DNA from 4 places in the Chryseobacterium vaccae genome. Region 4 is predicted to be linked to each of the others. Evidence: riboswitches for the same ligand, from Rfam matches in the RefSeq annotation. Region 4 holds a riboswitch; each other region holds the start of a gene.
The links. A riboswitch is a leader RNA that binds a small molecule or an ion and turns the genes downstream of it on or off. The one in region 4 is predicted to bind cobalamin.
Positions count from the first base shown of each region.

Region 1: linked by a shared signal. The riboswitch ahead of FW768_RS17260 (TonB-dependent receptor plug domain-containing protein) and the one ahead of FW768_RS08055 (T9SS type A sorting domain-containing protein) in region 4 are both predicted to bind cobalamin.
Region 2: linked by a shared signal. The riboswitch ahead of FW768_RS09190 (TonB-dependent receptor plug domain-containing protein) and the one ahead of FW768_RS08055 (T9SS type A sorting domain-containing protein) in region 4 are both predicted to bind cobalamin.
Region 3: linked by a shared signal. The riboswitch ahead of metE (5-methyltetrahydropteroyltriglutamate--homocysteine S-methyltransferase) and the one ahead of FW768_RS08055 (T9SS type A sorting domain-containing protein) in region 4 are both predicted to bind cobalamin.

Region 1 covers NZ_VSWH01000001.1:3,795,037-3,799,689, reverse strand. The annotation lists gene FW768_RS17265 (YncE family protein) at 1-706, opposite strand, end outside; gene FW768_RS17260 (TonB-dependent receptor plug domain-containing protein) at 703-2,733, opposite strand; cobalamin riboswitch at 2,843-3,027, opposite strand; gene FW768_RS17255 (transporter) at 3,190-4,140, opposite strand; gene FW768_RS17250 (cytochrome-c peroxidase) at 4,140-4,653, opposite strand, start outside.
Region 2 covers NZ_VSWH01000001.1:2,031,671-2,036,323, forward strand. The annotation lists gene namA (NADPH dehydrogenase NamA) at 1-433, opposite strand, end outside; gene cdd (cytidine deaminase) at 537-1,019, shown strand; cobalamin riboswitch at 1,688-1,863, shown strand; gene FW768_RS09190 (TonB-dependent receptor plug domain-containing protein) at 1,896-3,737, shown strand; gene FW768_RS09195 (YncE family protein) at 3,751-4,653, shown strand, end outside.
Region 3 covers NZ_VSWH01000001.1:951,325-955,977, forward strand. The annotation lists gene FW768_RS04370 (hypothetical protein) at 166-825, shown strand; gene FW768_RS04375 (Lrp/AsnC family transcriptional regulator) at 844-1,305, opposite strand; cobalamin riboswitch at 1,461-1,646, shown strand; gene metE (5-methyltetrahydropteroyltriglutamate--homocysteine S-methyltransferase) at 1,826-4,165, shown strand; gene FW768_RS04385 (HNH endonuclease) at 4,409-4,653, shown strand, end outside.
Region 4 covers NZ_VSWH01000001.1:1,791,174-1,795,826, reverse strand. The annotation lists gene dnaG (DNA primase) at 1-296, shown strand, start outside; gene clpP (ATP-dependent Clp endopeptidase proteolytic subunit ClpP) at 419-1,105, shown strand; gene FW768_RS08055 (T9SS type A sorting domain-containing protein) at 1,246-2,370, opposite strand; cobalamin riboswitch at 2,450-2,639, opposite strand; gene FW768_RS08050 (esterase-like activity of phytase family protein) at 2,886-4,148, shown strand; gene tpiA (triose-phosphate isomerase) at 4,398-4,653, opposite strand, start outside.

The DNA.
Region 1 (4,653 bases), 2.0 Mb from region 4:
GATCTCCGTAATTATCTTTTCTAATGCGGTGAAGGTTAATGGCTACATCAATTTTTTTGGTCTCTGTAAAACTGTTAAGATCAATCACAGAAACTGTTTTGTCATAATTCGGGAACATATAGCCTCCGGAATTGGCTACATAAAGTTTATCTCCAATGATTTCCATTTCTTCAGGCTGATAACCTACCACTACCTGCCTTTCAATGGCCAGGGAAGCCGTATCAATTTCCACCACTTTCCCTGGTGGCGAATTCGGGTTTAATTCAACAGGACCGGCATAACTGCTGGCATACACTTTTCCTCCTTTGAATTTCATATACCGGCAGTTCTGCAGCTGTATCGTTTTGATACGTTTAGCCGTCTTGGCATCCAGCACTTCAATTTTGTTGGAAACATTCACCACTACATACATTTTACTTCCGTAGATCATAATATCATTTCCTACATCACCAAGCTCTTTAACCACATTCGGGTTGATCTCTCCATAGATATTCCGTTGATACGTTCCACTGGCATAATCATAATAATCAAGGGTACACTTGTTACTCCCCATGTTTCCTTCGTTCAGAAGATAAAAACCTTTGATGGGTGTATCTTCTCCGGCACCTACCTCTTCTTTTTCCGAGGGGATAACATAATCATCCGTCCGGCATGAGAACAAACAGAGCATGGAAAAAGCCAGAAGGCAAAAGTTTAGTTTTTTCATAATGTAAAACTTACAATGAGTTTAAAATTTCTTCCGGGCATAGGATAATTCCTTACCACGTCATAATATTGATTGAGGACGTTGTTGACTTCGAAACCGGCTTTGACCTGATGGGAATGCCAGTTGAATTTTTTCTGAACAGAAAGATCATGGGTATACCACGGCTGCAGATAATTGGCCCGGATGTTATTCAGCTGAGCATCGTAACGTTCTCCGGTATACATAAAACTGTAATTGAAACTCCAGTCTTTATAATCTGCCATCATGGTAAAAGTTAGGGCATGCCATGGTACGTAAGAAATCTGATCTCCGTAATAGTCTTCTTTTTTATCGGTATAATCCCCGGCTCTTTGATAAGTATAGCTTAGCAGAGGTTTCAGTTTCACTTTATTGATATCGAATTCAGCCTGGATATTGACATCCGCCCCCAGGATTCTTACTTCTCCGAGATTCGTCATCATCCACCTGAACAGATTGGTAGTAGGAACTGCGATGATCTTATTTTCCACTTCATTATAATATCCGTCTGCCTTCACATAAATTCCTTTAAAAAACTCATGGTCATACAGTTTCTGATAAGTAAAACCAACATCATACTGTCTGGTAAATTCAGGTTTAAGCATGACATTTCCGATCATGGTGTAATAAAGATCATTGAAAGTAGGCATCCTGAAAATCCTTTTATAAAATGCCCTTACGGTAAAGTCTTTTGAATCAAAGGGCTGATAGCTCAGAAATGCAGAAGGGGTCCATTCCGTTTTATCGGGAGATTTTGCATTTTTTTCTACATTTTCATGTACAAAGGTTCCGAGTACACTTCCCAGAAATTTAAACCTTCTCCACTGATAGGTTGTAGCAAAGGCCAGTAATGAAGTATATCGGGTAGGAAATGAAAAATCCCTGAGACTGGCATCCAGATTATTGTACTGAAAATCAAAACCTGCGCTTACATCCCAGTCTTTAGTAATGGAATAGATATTAGATGAAGAAAGATAGAATTCCCTCTGAGTATAGGTATTATCGATACGAAGTGCTGTTGTTGATACATTAACTGTATCCAGAAATCTGGAATAATCGTAAGCAAATTTGGCTTTCACCTGAGTCTCAAATTTTGGGAACAGTTTTTTTCTGAAATTGGCCTGAATAAAATAGTTTTCATCCAGCATCTGCTGCCCTTTGGGACCGAAATCATTATTCACAATAGCTGTAGGAATTCCACGGTCTGAAATATATCCGTAACCCCGTACACTCCAGCTTCCGTCATTAAGGGTTCCGTTAAAACCGGTTTCAAAACGTTTGGCCCGGATGTAAGAATCATATCTTCTGGCAATGGTATCATTGGCAACAGAACCATCAGCATTTTTCTTTTCGTATTTATACTTGTACAATCCTTTGCTCTGAACAAATTCTGAACTGAAACTTGCGGAAACCCGATCTGAAATCTTCTGTTCTAAACGGAATGAAGGATTAAAGAGACTGATAGACCCTAATTTCAATCTAAACGTTACGTTCGTTTTTTGATTTCCTTTAAATACAGGTATTTTAGGTTGTAGATAAATAGATCCCGAAGATCCGAAATCCTTTGCCGGCTGAAAAATTTCACTTTTCTGGCCGTTATATAAAGAAATTGACTCTATATCATCAAGGGAAAATTTTCCGAGGTCCACCACTCCGTTCTGTGCGTTTCCGAGTTGAATTCCATCATAAAAAACGCCGACATGCTGGCTTCCCATACTCCGGATATTCACCGTTTTCAGACCTCCCATTCCACCGTAATCTTTGATCTGAACACCGGAAAAATACCGAAGGGCATCTGCCACCGACTGACTGTTAAGTCTTTCCAGTTGTTCCCCCGAAAGAATCTGTGCCGGAAGAATTTCTTTAAAATCTTTTTTATAAATCTGAATAGGAAGAATCGTTTTCTCCCAGATGCTGTCCTTAGACTGTGAGAATACAAGATGAGAGGCTGCCACAAAAATTGTGATAGCTCCCTTTTGAATCAGAGAAGCAATAAGTTTTGTCACCATTAGCTCATTTAGAATAATGATGACGCTAATGGATATAAGAAAGCAACGACAAAGCACAGCATTCACTGCACAGAATCATTGTAGTCCTAAGCTTTATTCCACGAAAGCGTCAAACGTTCATCATCTGGCAGGTCTTCTGACTTACTCCGTTTCTGAAATCCTTCCCATTAAAAAACAGTGGATATATTATTCAAAAACTTTGGTGTGGAGCTTACAGCAGCGGGTCTGTCCCGGATTTTCACCGGATTCCCTTTTAAGCGCTTTTTACGGCTCACCAGATTCCGGCAAAGATAAACAATTATTAACACATTCAAAACATGAAATAACAAAATGATTTTCAATGGGATAAAAACATTTAACAATAACCTGTTGCCAGCAAAAGATAAACCCTACAGATAAAAAAATATCTGTAGGGTTTCACTTAAAAACACCTCTTCCCAAGCGATCAACTGTTCATCAAATCCCGATATTCAGAAAAATACTGAAACGGGATTTTGCCTCAATATCTCCTCCTGCCAGGTTGGTGTAAGCAGGCAGCATAATCTCACTCCCGAGACTAAACTTTTTATAAGATGCTTCAAAGCCCAGCTTCCCATACAAAGCGCTTCCTGACGTGCGGGGTAATGCTTCTCCGTACTGTCGGTTGGTATCATATACTTCACCCTGAAATCCAGCCTTGGCAGATAAGATGGTTTTCTCGTTCCCTGCAACCTGATAAAATCCTGTTGCGGCATAATTCCATTGGTTTCCGAACTGATAATGCTTTTTATTTTCCGTTTTGATGGTATAATCCGTATTAATCAGAACTGCCAGCTTATTTCTCTGGAATTTATAATTCAATGCAGCCTGATAATCCCAGCTCCCTGTTCCCAGCTGAAAACTCGGATTAACTCCGGACATCCCTTTTTCGTCAAATTTACCTAAAGGAACTTTTATTCCCAGACCTCCATTAAGCTGATGGACATTCTCCTTTGAATTAACGATCTGATAAATTCCCATCAGGTTCAGATCTCCTATTCCATTGATACGGATGTCTCCCTGCATTGTTTTCTTTCCGTGAAAATGGAATGGCAGACTGGCATAAACACTCAGTTTTTTTGTCAGAGGAATTTTTCCCCAAAGCTGAAGCGTATTGAAATACTGATCCTGTGTAAGATCTTTCACAAACAAATTTTCTTTTGCCTTATAATGCTGGGCAAAATATTTAATCCCGATAAACTGAGGATTCAGCAACGATTCAAAACCTGAAGAGCCATTTCCGGCCGCACAACCGCAGGCATCGCAGTCATCAAGCAGTATTATTCTATTAGCATTATTGGAAACCTCCATGCTATCGTTAACAGTTTTAGCCTGAAATCCAACAGATACAACCATTCCTGTCATTACCATTATTGTTTTCGTGTTCATTATTCAGAAAATTTGGGGTTAGAAATAAAGTTTTTATCGGAAAGCGTTTTCAGAAAAGCAACAATAAACTGCTTTTCCTGACTATTCATAGCTATTCCAATATGACCGTTCTGTTTTAGCTCCGGATCCAGATTAGGATTGTCTTCTACTCCGTCCGAATAAAAATTAAGAACGGCTTCCAGTGTATAGAACCTTCCGTCATGCATATAAGGTGCTGTATATTCTACATTTCTAAGACTTGGCACTCGGAATTTCATCCAGTCGTTCTGGTCGAGGGTTACCCGGTAACGCCCAGGATCTTTAAACTGCGAATTATAATACATACCCGTATTTCTGAAACTTTCATCTGTAAATAGTTCTCCGCTGTGGCAGGAAGCACATTTCTGCTGGAAGAGAGTCATTCCCTGGGATTCTTCTGTAGTCAACTTTACTTTTCCCTGTCTGAAACTGTCATATTTTGATTCTGCTGAGATCAGGCTTGCCATAAACTGAGATAATGCTTTCAGTACCCGT
Region 2 (4,653 bases), 240 kb from region 4:
CCTCATCAGTAGTCAGAACATGAGGAATTCTTTCTGAAGGATGATAAGGAATCGGGCTCGGAGCCAGCGTTTCCCAACCTTCTTCAAGAGAAATCTGCTGATTATTCCATGTTGAACCTTTTCTTCCTGCATGGGCCAGCTGGATTCCTATTTTACTTTCTGAATGGGTATGAACAAAATCAACGATCTTTTTAAGCTGGTCTACCTGTTCATCATTCCATATTCCTATACATTTATTGGTGATCCTTCCCTGTGGCTCTACTCCGGTAGCTTCTACCATGAGCAGTCCTGTTCCGCCCTGCGCCCTGCTTCCGTAATGTACAAAATGAAAGTCATTGGCCAGTCCGTTTTCACAGGAATACATGCACATTGGTGACATCACCCAACGGTTTTTTACTTCAACGTTTCTGAATTTTATTGGTGTATAAAGCATTTTAATCTTTTGAATTTCAGGTTAATGATCTAATGAGCAAAAAATATTGCCCACCTGATTAAAAAGAACTAATTTTAGCCCCCCTTTTTTAGTCGTACAATATATGAAAAAAGACCTACAGATCAGTTACGAGTATTTTAAAAACAGCAGCGAACTGAGCGATATTGAAAAAAAATTATTCGAAAGAGCCAAGCAGGCCCGCGAAAATGCCTACGCACCTTACTCCCAGTTTCTGGTAGGCTGTTCCGTACTTCTTGAAAACGGAGAAATCTATTCGGGTAACAACCAGGAAAATGCAGCCTTCCCATCAGGATTGTGTGCAGAAAGAACAGCACTTTTCTGGGTAGCCGCCAATTTTCCGGATGTTAAAATAGAAAAGATTTTTGTAGTGGGCGGACCTAAGGAATTTCATGAGAAAAATCCTCCGATCCCACCATGTGGAGCCTGCCGTCAGAGTTTAATAGAATTTGAAACCAAACAGAACGAAAATATAGAACTTTATTTTTCAAGTATGAACGAGGAAGTTTTTAAAGTACATGCGATTAAAGATTTGCTTCCGTTTTATTTTGATTCATCGTTTTTGTAAAAGCTGATAAGAATTTCAAAATCTGGATGGAAGATCTGTTGTTTTTTGCCACGAATTCACTAATAAAGTATCTGTATCTGTGGCAATAAAACTTTTTTAACCACAAAAGATTTTACCGCTTTCATATGAAAGTTTAAAGCTTTACCTATAGAAATTCATTTAAATTCTTGGTGAAAAACCTGATCAATCCGAGAAAATTTCACGCTCGTAGATCATCTGGTTTTGCAGATTTTTAAAGTATCGCTTTTCAAAACCTTCATACATATTGTTCCCACAAATCTCACAGATGACGCAGATCTTTTTCTGGAAAATCTGTGCAATCTGTGGGAAATCTAATTTGTATTACTTCTTTTGATATTTTTTTGTCACGCAAAGCCTTATTCTGGATCCTTTTGATTTTAGGGAGCTAAGGATGGAATCAACTCCGTTGACTCGATGAAGTGGTGGATTAGCCTTCGGCTGTGTTAGCTCTTAAAATATTTGATTGTAAAACGGATGAAAATATTTGATTTTCTTACACCTTAAAACACGATAATAATTAAATTTATTACGATATTATATCAAACCAACAAAAAATTTACGTAATCTATGGGATCTGATAGAATTCTGCCTGTTTTCCCATTTATCGTTTCATCTTTCTGTCCTGTTGTCCAATACATTTAAAAACTTATCTTTGCAAAAATTTTGGTTTCCAGCATATTGGAAATAATAGGGAATTGGGTGAAAAACCCAAACTGTCCCCGCAACTGTAAATCGCAATGAGAGTTTCTGCAACAAACCACTGTTTATACGGGAAGGTGCAGAACGCGAAAGTCAGGAGACCTGCCAGAATACTAACTAAAAACAGATTGCTTTCGGAGGAAAAGTGAAATTAGTATGGATATAAAAAGATCTTTATTACTGCTTTGTTCGTCATATGGCAGCTTTCTTTTAGGACAGGAGAAGGCCATTGATACCATTTATGTATTTGACAACCAGATGAGCAAAGTTAAACTGTTTCATCACGTCAATACGATTACTCCAAAAGATATTGAGAAGAATTCCACTAGTCTTTCTGAGCTTTTACGGTTCCAGTCACAGATTTATATGAAGGAGAATGGCCGTGGTGCTGTTTCTTCACCGTCTTTTCGGGGAACGAGTGCCGGCCACACAGCTTTTGTATGGAACGGAATCAACATCAACTCTGTTTTTTTAGGACAAGGGGATGTGAATAATATTCCGCTTTATGGCTATGACCAGCTTGAAGTGAAAGCAGGAGGAGGAAGTGTACAGTATGGAAGTTCTGCCATTGGCGGCAGTATCCATCTTAATAATAATCTGGAATTCAACAGAGGATTTGGGGCTTCCTTATATTCGGAGGCTGCTTCTTTCGGGACTTATAATAATTTTGTCAAAGCTTCTTACAGCAATGAAAAATTCAGTTTCAAAGCATCGGGCAGCTATGTGATCAGTGAAAATGATTATAAGGTTCCAGAATTTGTAACAGGAAGTTCTCCCTATAATAATCTCAACGGAAAATATTACAATACGGCCTTTAATATTGGGGCTTCCTATAAGATTGCGGACCATCAGACCATTTCATGGCAGAACCAGATCTTCGATGCGTCCCAGCACTACCCTATTTTTGAACCTAACGGAAATAAGACCAAATACAACGCTCAGACTTTAAGAAGTCTTATCTCCTGGGATATTAATACAACGAATCTTTCCAATAGTTTAAAGGCTTCTTATACGGAGGATAATTTCCAGTATTTCGGGGATATTACCCGTCCGAAAACGAGCGGAGCCGAAGGAAAAAATTATATATTCAAGAACGATTTCAATTATTTTATCACTCCAAAGATCAATATCAATGCGATTGGGGAATTCCAGATCAATAAAGGGGAAGGTTATGAATCGGGATTGGATAAGGTCAGTCGAAATGTGGGATCTATAGCAGGTATTATCAGGTATTTTACAACAAAGGATCTCCGTTTTGAAGCCGGTGTAAAGCAGAATTTCATTGAGGATATTTCTTCTCCGCTTCTGTATTCCTTTTCAGGAAAATGGAATGCTTTGAAATGGTATCATGCCGGGATAAGTGTTTCCAAAAACTTCAGATTCCCATCATTTAATGATCTTTACTGGCAGCCCGGCGGAAACCGTGATTTAAAACCGGAAACTTCCATCAACCTCGATATGAACCATGAGTTCCTCTTTGGTAATTTTAAAGTTACCTTGAGTCCCTATTATATGGATATTAAGGATTATATCAACTGGCTTCCGACTCCTTACGGATACTGGGGAGCTTTCAATACCTACAAAGTTGAATCTTATGGTCTGGAAACACAGGCTTCATTCCATAAAAACTGGGGCAAGCACGGGCTAAGACTGAATGCAGGATATACCTATTCTAAATCGGTGAATAAAGAAACCCAGAAACAGATGATGTATGTTCCTTTACACAAAGCTAACGGAACAGCGGAATATCAATATGATTTCCTTAAGGTGTATGTTCAGGGGCTTTTCAACGGTCTTACCTACACGAGTACGGATGAAAGTAAAGCAACATCGCTTGATCCTTATTTCATCCTAAATACCGGAGTTTCCGCAACCTTCCTGAAAAAATATACTTTAGGGGTTAAAGTCAATAATCTTACCGATACTGTGTACCAGACGGTATACTATTATCCTATGCCTAAGAGAAACTACAGTATTTACGCAACCATTAATTTTTAAAACTGAAAATATTATGAAACTACACAAACTTTTATCCCTCTTTTTTGCTTTTACCCTGCTTTTGGGTATCTCTTCCTGTAGCAGTGACAATGATGAGCCTGAAGCATTCTACGGAAACGGCTTTCTGATTGCTAATGAAGGTAAATTTCAGTCTCCTACAGCAGAAGTAACGTTTTTAAGTGCAGACCTTAGTACTCAAAAGGACAATATTTTCTCTTCCAGTAATGGAGTAAAGCTTGGTGATGTTCTTCAGAGCATTACTTTCAATGGTGACAACGCTTATCTTTTGTTAAATAACTCCAACAGAATACAAATAGTTAACCGGGGGAGTTTTAAAGCAAAAGGTGAAATTACCACAGAACTTGTTGCCCCTCGTTATATGGCTTTTGCCAATAACAGTATTTATGTAACCAATGATAAGTTCGGAGGTGATAAATATGTAAGTGTTTATAGGATATCAGACCACGCTTTCATCAAAAAAATCCCTGTTACTGCGGGTGCTGCTGAAAGAATTGTAGAGGCTGGGAATAAGATTTTTGTACAAAATGCTTCGTACGGATACGGAAATAAGATCACTTATATCAATACTTTCACGAATGAAGTTCAGGATGTTATTGAACTTCCTAACGGAAATATCACTAAAATGATTGCCAACGACCAAAACGTTTATGCTGTTGCTGCAGGTACTACAGATTCTTATATCTATCAGATCTCCAATACAGGATCTGTAACGAAGACTACCACTTTAACAGGTATTGCAGACGCAAAGAACCTTGAGATCTCAAATGGTAAGTTTTATTTCAGCTCCGGAACTAAAGTTTATACCATGGATATGGCAGCTACCACAGCTCCTACTTCACCATTGTTTACTGTTGCCAGCAGTGTTGATCCTTATTCTGATCTTTACGGATTCAGT
Region 3 (4,653 bases), 840 kb from region 4:
ATTAAGAGCCTTTAAGTGTTAAGATTCATTAAGGAAAAAATTAAAGATTTTTAATAAGCAGATCTTAATTCGAAAATCCATCCTAATTATACTGAAGATTTTAAGTACCCTTAACGATTGTTCTTTCTGAACATTTGGCTTAAATTTGTTAAAAACGAAACCTGTATGAACACTGTAAAGAGAATTTCTCCTGTTTTATCAGCCTTCTTACTGCTCTATTTTTTATACCAGCTGAAAGATATGCCGGGAGGGGGTTTGTTTTCGGGAATATTTGTTTCTGTCGTTATACTGGTTATGGTTATAGGGCTGATTTTGTTTCTGTCCTTTATATTGAGCCTTATATTCCGCAAAACTAAATTTATATCAATTGTTTTTTTAACATCAATTCCTGTTTTAATAGTTTCATGTTATAAACTATATTCCCCAACCTTAAAAATTATTGTTCCCAAAGGATATTCCGGAGAAATCAATCTTGTGCTTTCAAAACTCAGTAAAAATGAATTAACAGTTGACTCTAACGGAATCGGGTATATTACCCAATGGACTTTTGATAAAACCTATACCCGTCCGGAAGTTTATGATACAGAAGGTAAAAATCTGGACAACCGTCTTATCAGCTATGATAAAAACAAGTTCTGGGGACAATCCTTCGGTGGAGGAAATACCATTAAAAGCCTGAGCTTTGAGATCAATAAAGATTCAACAGAATTGCCGCTACGGAGTTTTAAAGTTTCTGATTGGCTGCGAAAAGTCGATATGAATAAAGTTTATCTTGAACATCCGGAGCAACCTGTAGAAAATATTCTGGAAGTCAGGAGCAAATAATATTGTCCTTTATAATATTTATATGGAAACCCCATGGGTATTTTTTACCTCCGCCATTACAAAAGTACTGTGTGTGCTTCCGATAGAATCTACCGATCCCAATGTATTGAAGACAAAATCCTGATAATGTTTCATATCCCTTACCTGAACTTTCAGCAGGAAATCGAAATCGCCGGAGATATTGTAACATTCCGCTACTTCTTCAATATTAAGGATGTCTTTTACAAACTTATTTCCGACAGCTCTGTCATGAATTTTCAGCTTAATCTGGCAGAAAACCGTAAAACCCCTGTTCAGCTTTTCAGCTTCCAGAACAGCTGCATAATGCTTGATATAACCTTCCTGTTCTAATCTTTTGACCCGTTCAAAAACAGGTGACGGAGACAGGTTAATTTCTTTTGCCAGCTCTTTAACGGTCAGTTTTGCATTCTTTTGCAGGATTCTCAGCAACTGAAGATCCTTTTCATCAAGTCTTTCCACAGGATAATATTCTTTTTACGGTCATTTTTTTCAAAAATACAGAATATTCAGCTTTATAATAAGATCAATTCAAAATATTATTCTAAATTTTCAAAATACAGCCAATCAATTATCTTAATTCTATATCTTTATCCCCTATTTTGTTCTTTATAATACTTCATCAAAACGGAAGAGGTTTTACGTAGCGTAGATTAATAGGGAATCGTGTGAAAATCACGAGCTGTCGCGCAACTGTAAGCAGCATACCAAAGGTTTCTGTCCCAGCATATCCACTGCCAAAAGCGGGAAGGATGACAGATGCCGCTGCAAGCCAGGAGACCTGCCTGTTCCGGATTGACAATGCTTCCGCGGTCTGAAGCTTTGGGTCATACAGATGATACTTTGAACGTATTCTACCGTTAACAGGAAAATTACGTCCTTTTTGTATCTCTGCGTTTCCTTTATTTTCTTTCCGCGGCGGCATAGCGAAGCATTCAAAAGAGCTTTTAAACCATTGTTTAATTTAAAAGTTTGAAAGAAAATGCAAACACACCTACTTGGCTGCCCGCGTATTGGCAGCAACAGAGAACTCAAAAAAGCCTGTGAACAATATTGGGCAGGTAAAACATCATTGCAACAATTGCTGGAAACCGGGGAAACCATCAGCCAAGCCAACTGGACAATCCAGCAGGAAGCAGGCATCGATCTTATTCCGTGTAATGATTTTTCGTATTATGATCAGATATTGGATATGACGCTTACCGTTGGAGCCATTCCGGAACGTTATCAGGCTATTGCTTCTGAAGAATCTTACTCAGAGCTTGATCTTTACTTTGCTATGGCCAGAGGCTATCAGAAAAACGGTCTGGACATCACTGCCATGGAAATGACCAAATGGTTTGACACCAATTATCATTATATCGTTCCTGAATTCAGGAAAAACCAGAATTTCAGATTATTTTCCGATAAAATCATCAAAGAATTTATCCGTGCCAAACAATCCGGGATTAATGCGAAACCTGTCATTATCGGATTGGTTACTTACCTGCTTTTGGGTAAAGAAAAAGAAGAAGATTTCGACAAATTGGATCTGGCTCAAAATCTTTTGCCTGTTTATATTGAAATTTTAAAAGAGCTAGAACACCACGGTGCAGAATACATTCAGTTTGATGAACCGTTCCTCGGTTTGGATTTAAATGAAAAAGCAAAAGAAACGTATCACTATATTTATGGTGAAATCAGAAAACAGTTTCCGGATCTTAAACTGATCATTGCCTCTTATTTTGAAGGATTAAAAGACAATCTTTCTCTGGCTTCTTCCCTTCCGACAGATGTTTTGCATATTGATTTAGTGCGCTGTCCTGAGCAGTTGGATGACGTTTTACAGGCAATTCCTACCACATTAAGCCTTTCTCTTGGAGTTGTGGACGGAAGAAATATCTGGAAAAACGATTTTGAAAGATCGCTTCACTGGATTAAAAAAGCGGTCAGTGAAATCGGATCAGAACGGGTCTTTATTGCGCCTTCCTGTTCGCTCCTCCATGTTCCTTTCGATCTTGACTCGGAAACTAATGAAGAAGTTTTGTCTCCTGAAATTAAACAATGGATGGCTTTTGCCAAACAAAAGATTGGAGAAATCGCTGTTTTGAAAAAGCTAGCTTCAGAAAATCCGGATTATCATACTTTGCAGGTATTAGCTGAAAACAGGAAAGCACTGGAAAACCGTAAAGTATCAACGCTTATTCATCATCAGGAAGTTAAAGACCGCATTTCCGTAACCACTGAAGCAGATGCACAGAGAAATAATCCGTTCAACATCAGAAAAGAAGTCCAACAGAAAGTCCTTCAACTTCCATTGTTCCCAACAACAACCATTGGCTCGTTTCCTCAGACCAAAGAAGTAAGAAGCTGGAGAGCGAAATTCAAAAAAGGGGAACTCACTGCCGGACATTACGATGAACTACTGAAAAAAGAAACGGAAAGAACAATCCGCTGGCAGGAAAAGACAGGAATTGATGTACTCGTTCACGGAGAATTTGAGCGGAATGATATGGTGGAATATTTCGGAGAACAGCTTTCCGGATTTGCCTTCACTCAAAACGGTTGGGTACAAAGCTACGGAAGCCGGTGTGTAAAACCGCCTGTTATTTATGGAGATGTCCACCGACTTCATCCTATGACCGTTTATTGGTCACAATATGCCCAATCATTAACTACGAAATGGGTAAAAGGAATGCTGACAGGTCCTGTAACCATCCTTCAATGGTCTTTTGTACGGGATGATCAGCCCCGTTCTCTTACCTGCAAACAAATTGCTCTGGCTATCCGTGATGAGGTAACCGATCTGGAGAAAGCAGGCATCAGGGTTATCCAAATTGATGAACCCGCCATTCGTGAAGGTCTTCCGTTGAGGAAATCCGACTGGCAAAGTTACCTGAAATGGGCAGTAGAAGCCTTTAGAATTTCTGCCAGCGGCGTGGAAGATGCTACTCAGATTCATACGCATATGTGCTATTCTGAATTTAATGACATTATCCAGAATATTGCGGATATGGATGCCGATGTAATCACCATAGAATGTTCCAGAAGCCAGATGGAACTGCTGCATGCCTTTGCTGATTTCAAATATCCGAATGAGATCGGTCCAGGAGTTTATGATATTCATTCTCCAAGAGTTCCGTCCAAAGAAGAAATGGTAGAATTGTTGAATAAGGCACAAGCCGTAATTCCGGCACAGCAGCTTTGGGTAAACCCTGACTGTGGTCTGAAAACAAGACACTGGGATGAAACGGAAAAGGCTCTGATTGCCATGGTGGGGGCTGCAAAGGAAGCGAGTGCGGAGTATGTGGCAAGGGAGAAACTAGGGAATCATTGGTTTTAGGTTTTGGCTAAAGCCGAAGGATTTTTTGTTTTTTTGGGAGCGGGCTAAAGCCCGCTCCTATTGAATAAAGTGGGCCTTTATATTGGTTTATCTCGGAATATTATTGATATGTCAGATTATCAGGAGAATTATTCATTTTAGATAAAATAGAGACCGAACTCTTGTTTTCAATTGATTGGGGTTTAAAAAATTCATCTTGTTTGTAAATAAATAAAAAATTATTAGTTTCGTTTTAAAAATCTAATGACTAATTATTTTAATCAAATCTGTGAATTCAGGCAAAATAATCCTATTGTAAAAAGCCAAACCATAAAGACCGACAATCCTATTTTAAATAATGTAAAAAAAGCTCTTAATAATTTTAAACTTGAATTAGAAGAAAAATATCAAAATTTTGAGGGTACAAATTTAACAATAGAGGTATCTCAAGGTGCAGCAAACTTCCCCCATGTAACCCATGTGTGTATTCTTCCTCCCAACCAAAAAGT
Region 4 (4,653 bases):
CCCTGATGCCTCTTGATGATCTTGAAAACTGGGCTTCCAGAAATATTTATCCTCCCAATTACGGCGACAAAATTGCTGATCAGGTAAGAGGTGATATCCTGCTTCACAAATACAGGTACATTGATTATTTAATAAAAGAAACGGCTAATGAACTTGATCATTTCAGCAGTACAGATGAAACAAAATATTTTGAACTCATCAAAAAAATTACTTTACTGAAACAGGCTTCAATGAAGTTAAGTGAAATCATAGAATATTCTCCGATCAAAGGAATTTACGGAAACCGCAGAAAATAATAGGAGTAGCAGATTATAGAATATACAACTGGCATTCTGTGACAAAAAGTCCTATAAATTTTTAGGAATAAAAGTTGTAATTTAAACTTTGAAAAAATAGTATAATAATACATAATAGAAATATGGACATTAAAAAAGAATTCAGAGATTTCTCTGTAAAACATTTAGGAAATAACGGTCTGGTTACCGATCAGTATATGGGAATGTATGGTCCAACCAATCTTACGCCATATATTATGGAAGAAAGAAGATTAAACGTTGCCCAGATGGACGTTTTTTCACGTCTGATGATGGACAGAATTATTTTCCTGGGAACAGGGATTGATGACCAGGTGGCCAACATCGTGACAGCACAGCTTTTATTCCTGGAAAGTGCAGATCCTTCAAAAGATATTCAGATCTATATCAACTCGCCGGGCGGAAGCGTTTATGCAGGGTTAGGAATCTACGATACCATGCAGATCATCAAGCCGGATGTAGCAACAATCTGTACCGGAATGGCTGCTTCTATGGGAGCTGTTCTTCTGGTTGCCGGAGAGAAAGGTAAGCGTTCTGCGCTTAAGCACTCAAGAGTAATGATTCACCAGCCTTCAGGAGGTGCACAGGGAGTAGCTTCTGATATGGAAATCAACCTTAGAGAAATGTTGAAATTAAAGCAGGAGCTTTATGAAATTATCGGTCACCACTCAGGACAAACTTACGAATGGGTAGAGAAATCTTCTGACAGAGATTACTGGATGACTTCTGAAGAAGCTAAAGGCTACGGAATGGTAGATGAGGTTTTACAGAGATCTACAGAGAAAAAATAATTTTCCCTTAAAGGATAAATGAAAACGCACCCATCCGGTGCGTTTTTTTGTTTTATATCGTTGAATTTTGATGTTTTGTGCTGTTTTCTAAACCTAACAGGTCTCCGAGACCTGTTAGGTTTTTGTTAAGCGCACTCACGTTATTTTTTGATAAGCTTATGAACCGTAGTATTTTTTGAAGTTTTAATCTCCATCAAATAAACACCGGATTGCATAGACTGAATATCAATTTTTGAAGCTTTCGAAGTAAGAACTTTCTGTCCGGAAACCGAATAAATATTGATTTCTTTTATATCATCTGCTGTTTCTATCTGAATAAAATCACTTGCCGGATTCGGATAAATTCTGAATGCCTTCTTCTGAGCATCAGAAACACCTAAAACTTCCTGTGATGCTTCGGTAGGGGTAAACGGTAATCTTTGTCCAAAGCTTAAACCTAGCCATTCGTTATTGCTCAGTTGAGTTGGTGACAAAGAAGTCTGGCTTCTCCATGCTGAAAGATCTTTTCCTTTGAAAAGCTTCCAGGTATTTGTTCCTGAAGGTATTCCTGAATGATTGTTTAAAGATAAAGAGGCGATCTGCCCTCCATTTGAAGTGAAATTGAAATAGGAAGCGTGAGCCTGAATTTGTTGAAGAGCCTGTTTAGCAGTAATGCTTCCGTTATATTTGATTCCGAAAACAAAAGAATGGGCAGAACCATTTGAATTGTTGGTACCAAAATCAATAATCACAAGGCTTGAATTGCTTCCTGTTCCGATCCAGTTGGTGATCTGTGAGGTAGTATACCAGGCAGAATTGTAAGCGGCAACAGGAGGGGATGGATGGGAGAGTGGAGGTGTATTATCGGTAAACCCATATCCAAAAGAGGCCCCGTACCATTTACCGTTGACGAGCGGATCTCCGTTCACGCCGTTATTAAGTGTCATATTTTCAGCAGAAGGCCCTGACCATGTAGACCAGTAATCATCCGGACTTGGTACGTGATGGTTATAATTCAGGCTGTAAAGGAATCCGGACGGAATCTCCACTTCTATTTTAGGTTCTGCAGCTGCAATAGCTCCGATGAGGTCTTCCATGGTAAGATCATCCGAGTCAAAACGGTATCCCCAGGCATAGGAGGAAGGATTGTCATCATCATTGAAGTCAGCAATGAAATAGGCTTTTTTAGAACCGGTTCCTACCCAGAATTTAATGTCGTTTTCGGTAAACTGGGCCGACAGGAGCTGCATACAAAGCAGCAGGAAAAAAAAGTAGATTTTTTTCATGATATAATTAAATTAAAAGTTTTATTCCCGAAACTTTCCCTCAGAAAAAAGAAATGAATGACTTCAAATACTCTGTCTCTGATGAATATGGGGTAAGGCAGGTCTCCTGGCTTGCATCAGAAATACGCCTTCCCGGATTTTGATCCAGTGGCACAGTGTACTCCTGTTTAAACAGCTTACAGTTGCGGGTACAGCCCAAGAATTGAATATTCTTCTCACTTGGTTCCCTTTTAATGAACAATGGTTCAGCCTTAAACCGTTACAAATATAGGGTGTACATTTTTGATGTCGTTTTGTGAATTATTTTGAATTTTTACACTTTGTTTGATAGTTTAAGGATGTTTGGGATGATGATTTTTAGATTTAATAAAGAATTGGTGAGTTTGGATTTTATTCTGATATTTTTTCTGTTTAAAATAAATTAACCTTAGGAGCTTTATTGTTAAAGTATATTTATTCTTGTATTCAAGATCAGTTTACAATTGTTGTCTATTTTCGCTGCCATAAAAGTAAACATGAAAAAACTGCTGATCTCTGCTTTGGCGCTTATTGCTATGGCATCATGTAAAGATGATGACAATGTAAGCAGCCAGGATATTAATTATTCTAAACTTCCTCAGGAATTTCCTTTTTCCAAACTGGCTACCATAAATGGGGTAGATGTGATTAACGGAGGTTTTGGTTCGGGTGCAGCAGCCCATCCAAGCAGAAAAGGTGAGTTCTATCTTATCACAGACCGTGGTCCCAATACTGATTATCTGAACGGGAAAAAATTTCCGGCTCCGGATTTCACTCCAACCATTATGCATTTTAAGATCAATGCTGATGGAAATATCGAGGTCATTAAATACATTAAACTGAAAAATCCTTCCGGTCAACCGATCACTGGGCTTCCAAATCCTGCGGGGATGGGAAGTACAGGCGAGACCGCTTACGATGTAAACGGAAATGTTTTAGGAACGGATAATTACGGTCTGGACAGTGAGAGTATTGTAGCTGCTGCGGACGGTACTTTCTGGGTTTCTGATGAATATGGACCGCATATTGTCCATTACAGTGCAGAAGGAGTGGAAATGGAAAGGATAAGCCCAATAGGCGTTAATACGGGACCGAGAAAACTGCCAGCTGTTTTAGCCAAAAGGAGAGCAAATAGAGGAATGGAAGGACTTTGTATTACTCCGGACGGGAAAACACTGGTAGGAACCATTCAATCAACGATGTATGTTCCTACAAAAGCCCTGGCTACCAATACCACTTTAACCAGAATTGTAACTTTCGATATTGCCACAGGGAAAACAAAACAGTTTTTATATAAACAGGACGGAGGAACTTCGGATTCTGTCTGTGACATAACAGCGATCAGTAACACGGAATTTCTTGTCATCGAAAGAGACGGAAACTTTGGTTCGCAGGGCGGTGTGAAGAAAGTATACAGGATCAGTCTCTCAGATGCTTCTGATGTAAACGGATCTGATGTTGCTGCTGTAGATGGAATGAAGATCAACAACAAAACGCTGGAACAAAGCACATGGAATGAAATTACCATCGCAGGAATAAAGCCCGTAACCAAAACACTAGCCGTAGACTTGGTTGCCAAACTAGGCTATGAACATGATAAGTTTGAAGGGATTGTTTATCTGGGAAATAATAAACTTGCTGTTTTCAATGATGATGATTTCGGAATCCTAGATGACGGAAACGGAAACCCAAAAGCCAAAATTCTTCCTAAAACCGGGAAAGTAGACAAAGGAACGATGTATATAGTCGATATTCAATAATTAGATTTTTTTAAAAGAAAACGGCGGAATCGAAGATTCCGCCGTTTTTGTTGTTGTATATTGGGTGTAGTTCAATAGAAATGATATTATAATTATTTCCCCGCAGATCCCACAAATTTCACAGATATTATCTGCTGTTTTTACACCATTTGATCTGGTTAATCATAAATCAATTCAATAGAAAAGGGCTTTATCCTCTTCACGCTATTAAAAAAACCATTGGCTTTAACCCAAACCTATTTTTCAATATTAATTAAAACCCTCAATAATCTTAGAGAAATCCTCTAATTTTAAAGCTGCTCCTCCAATCAGCCCACCATCAATGTCCGGCTGTGAGAAAATTTCTTTAGCATTATCCGGTTTTACAGAACCTCCGTAAAGGATAGAAACCTCATCAGCAACTTCCTGACCGTATTTTGCTGCAATGATCCCTCTGATGTGTGCATGGATTTCCTGAGCCTGTTCCGGAGTAGCTGTTTCCCCGGTTCCGATTGCCCAAACCGGC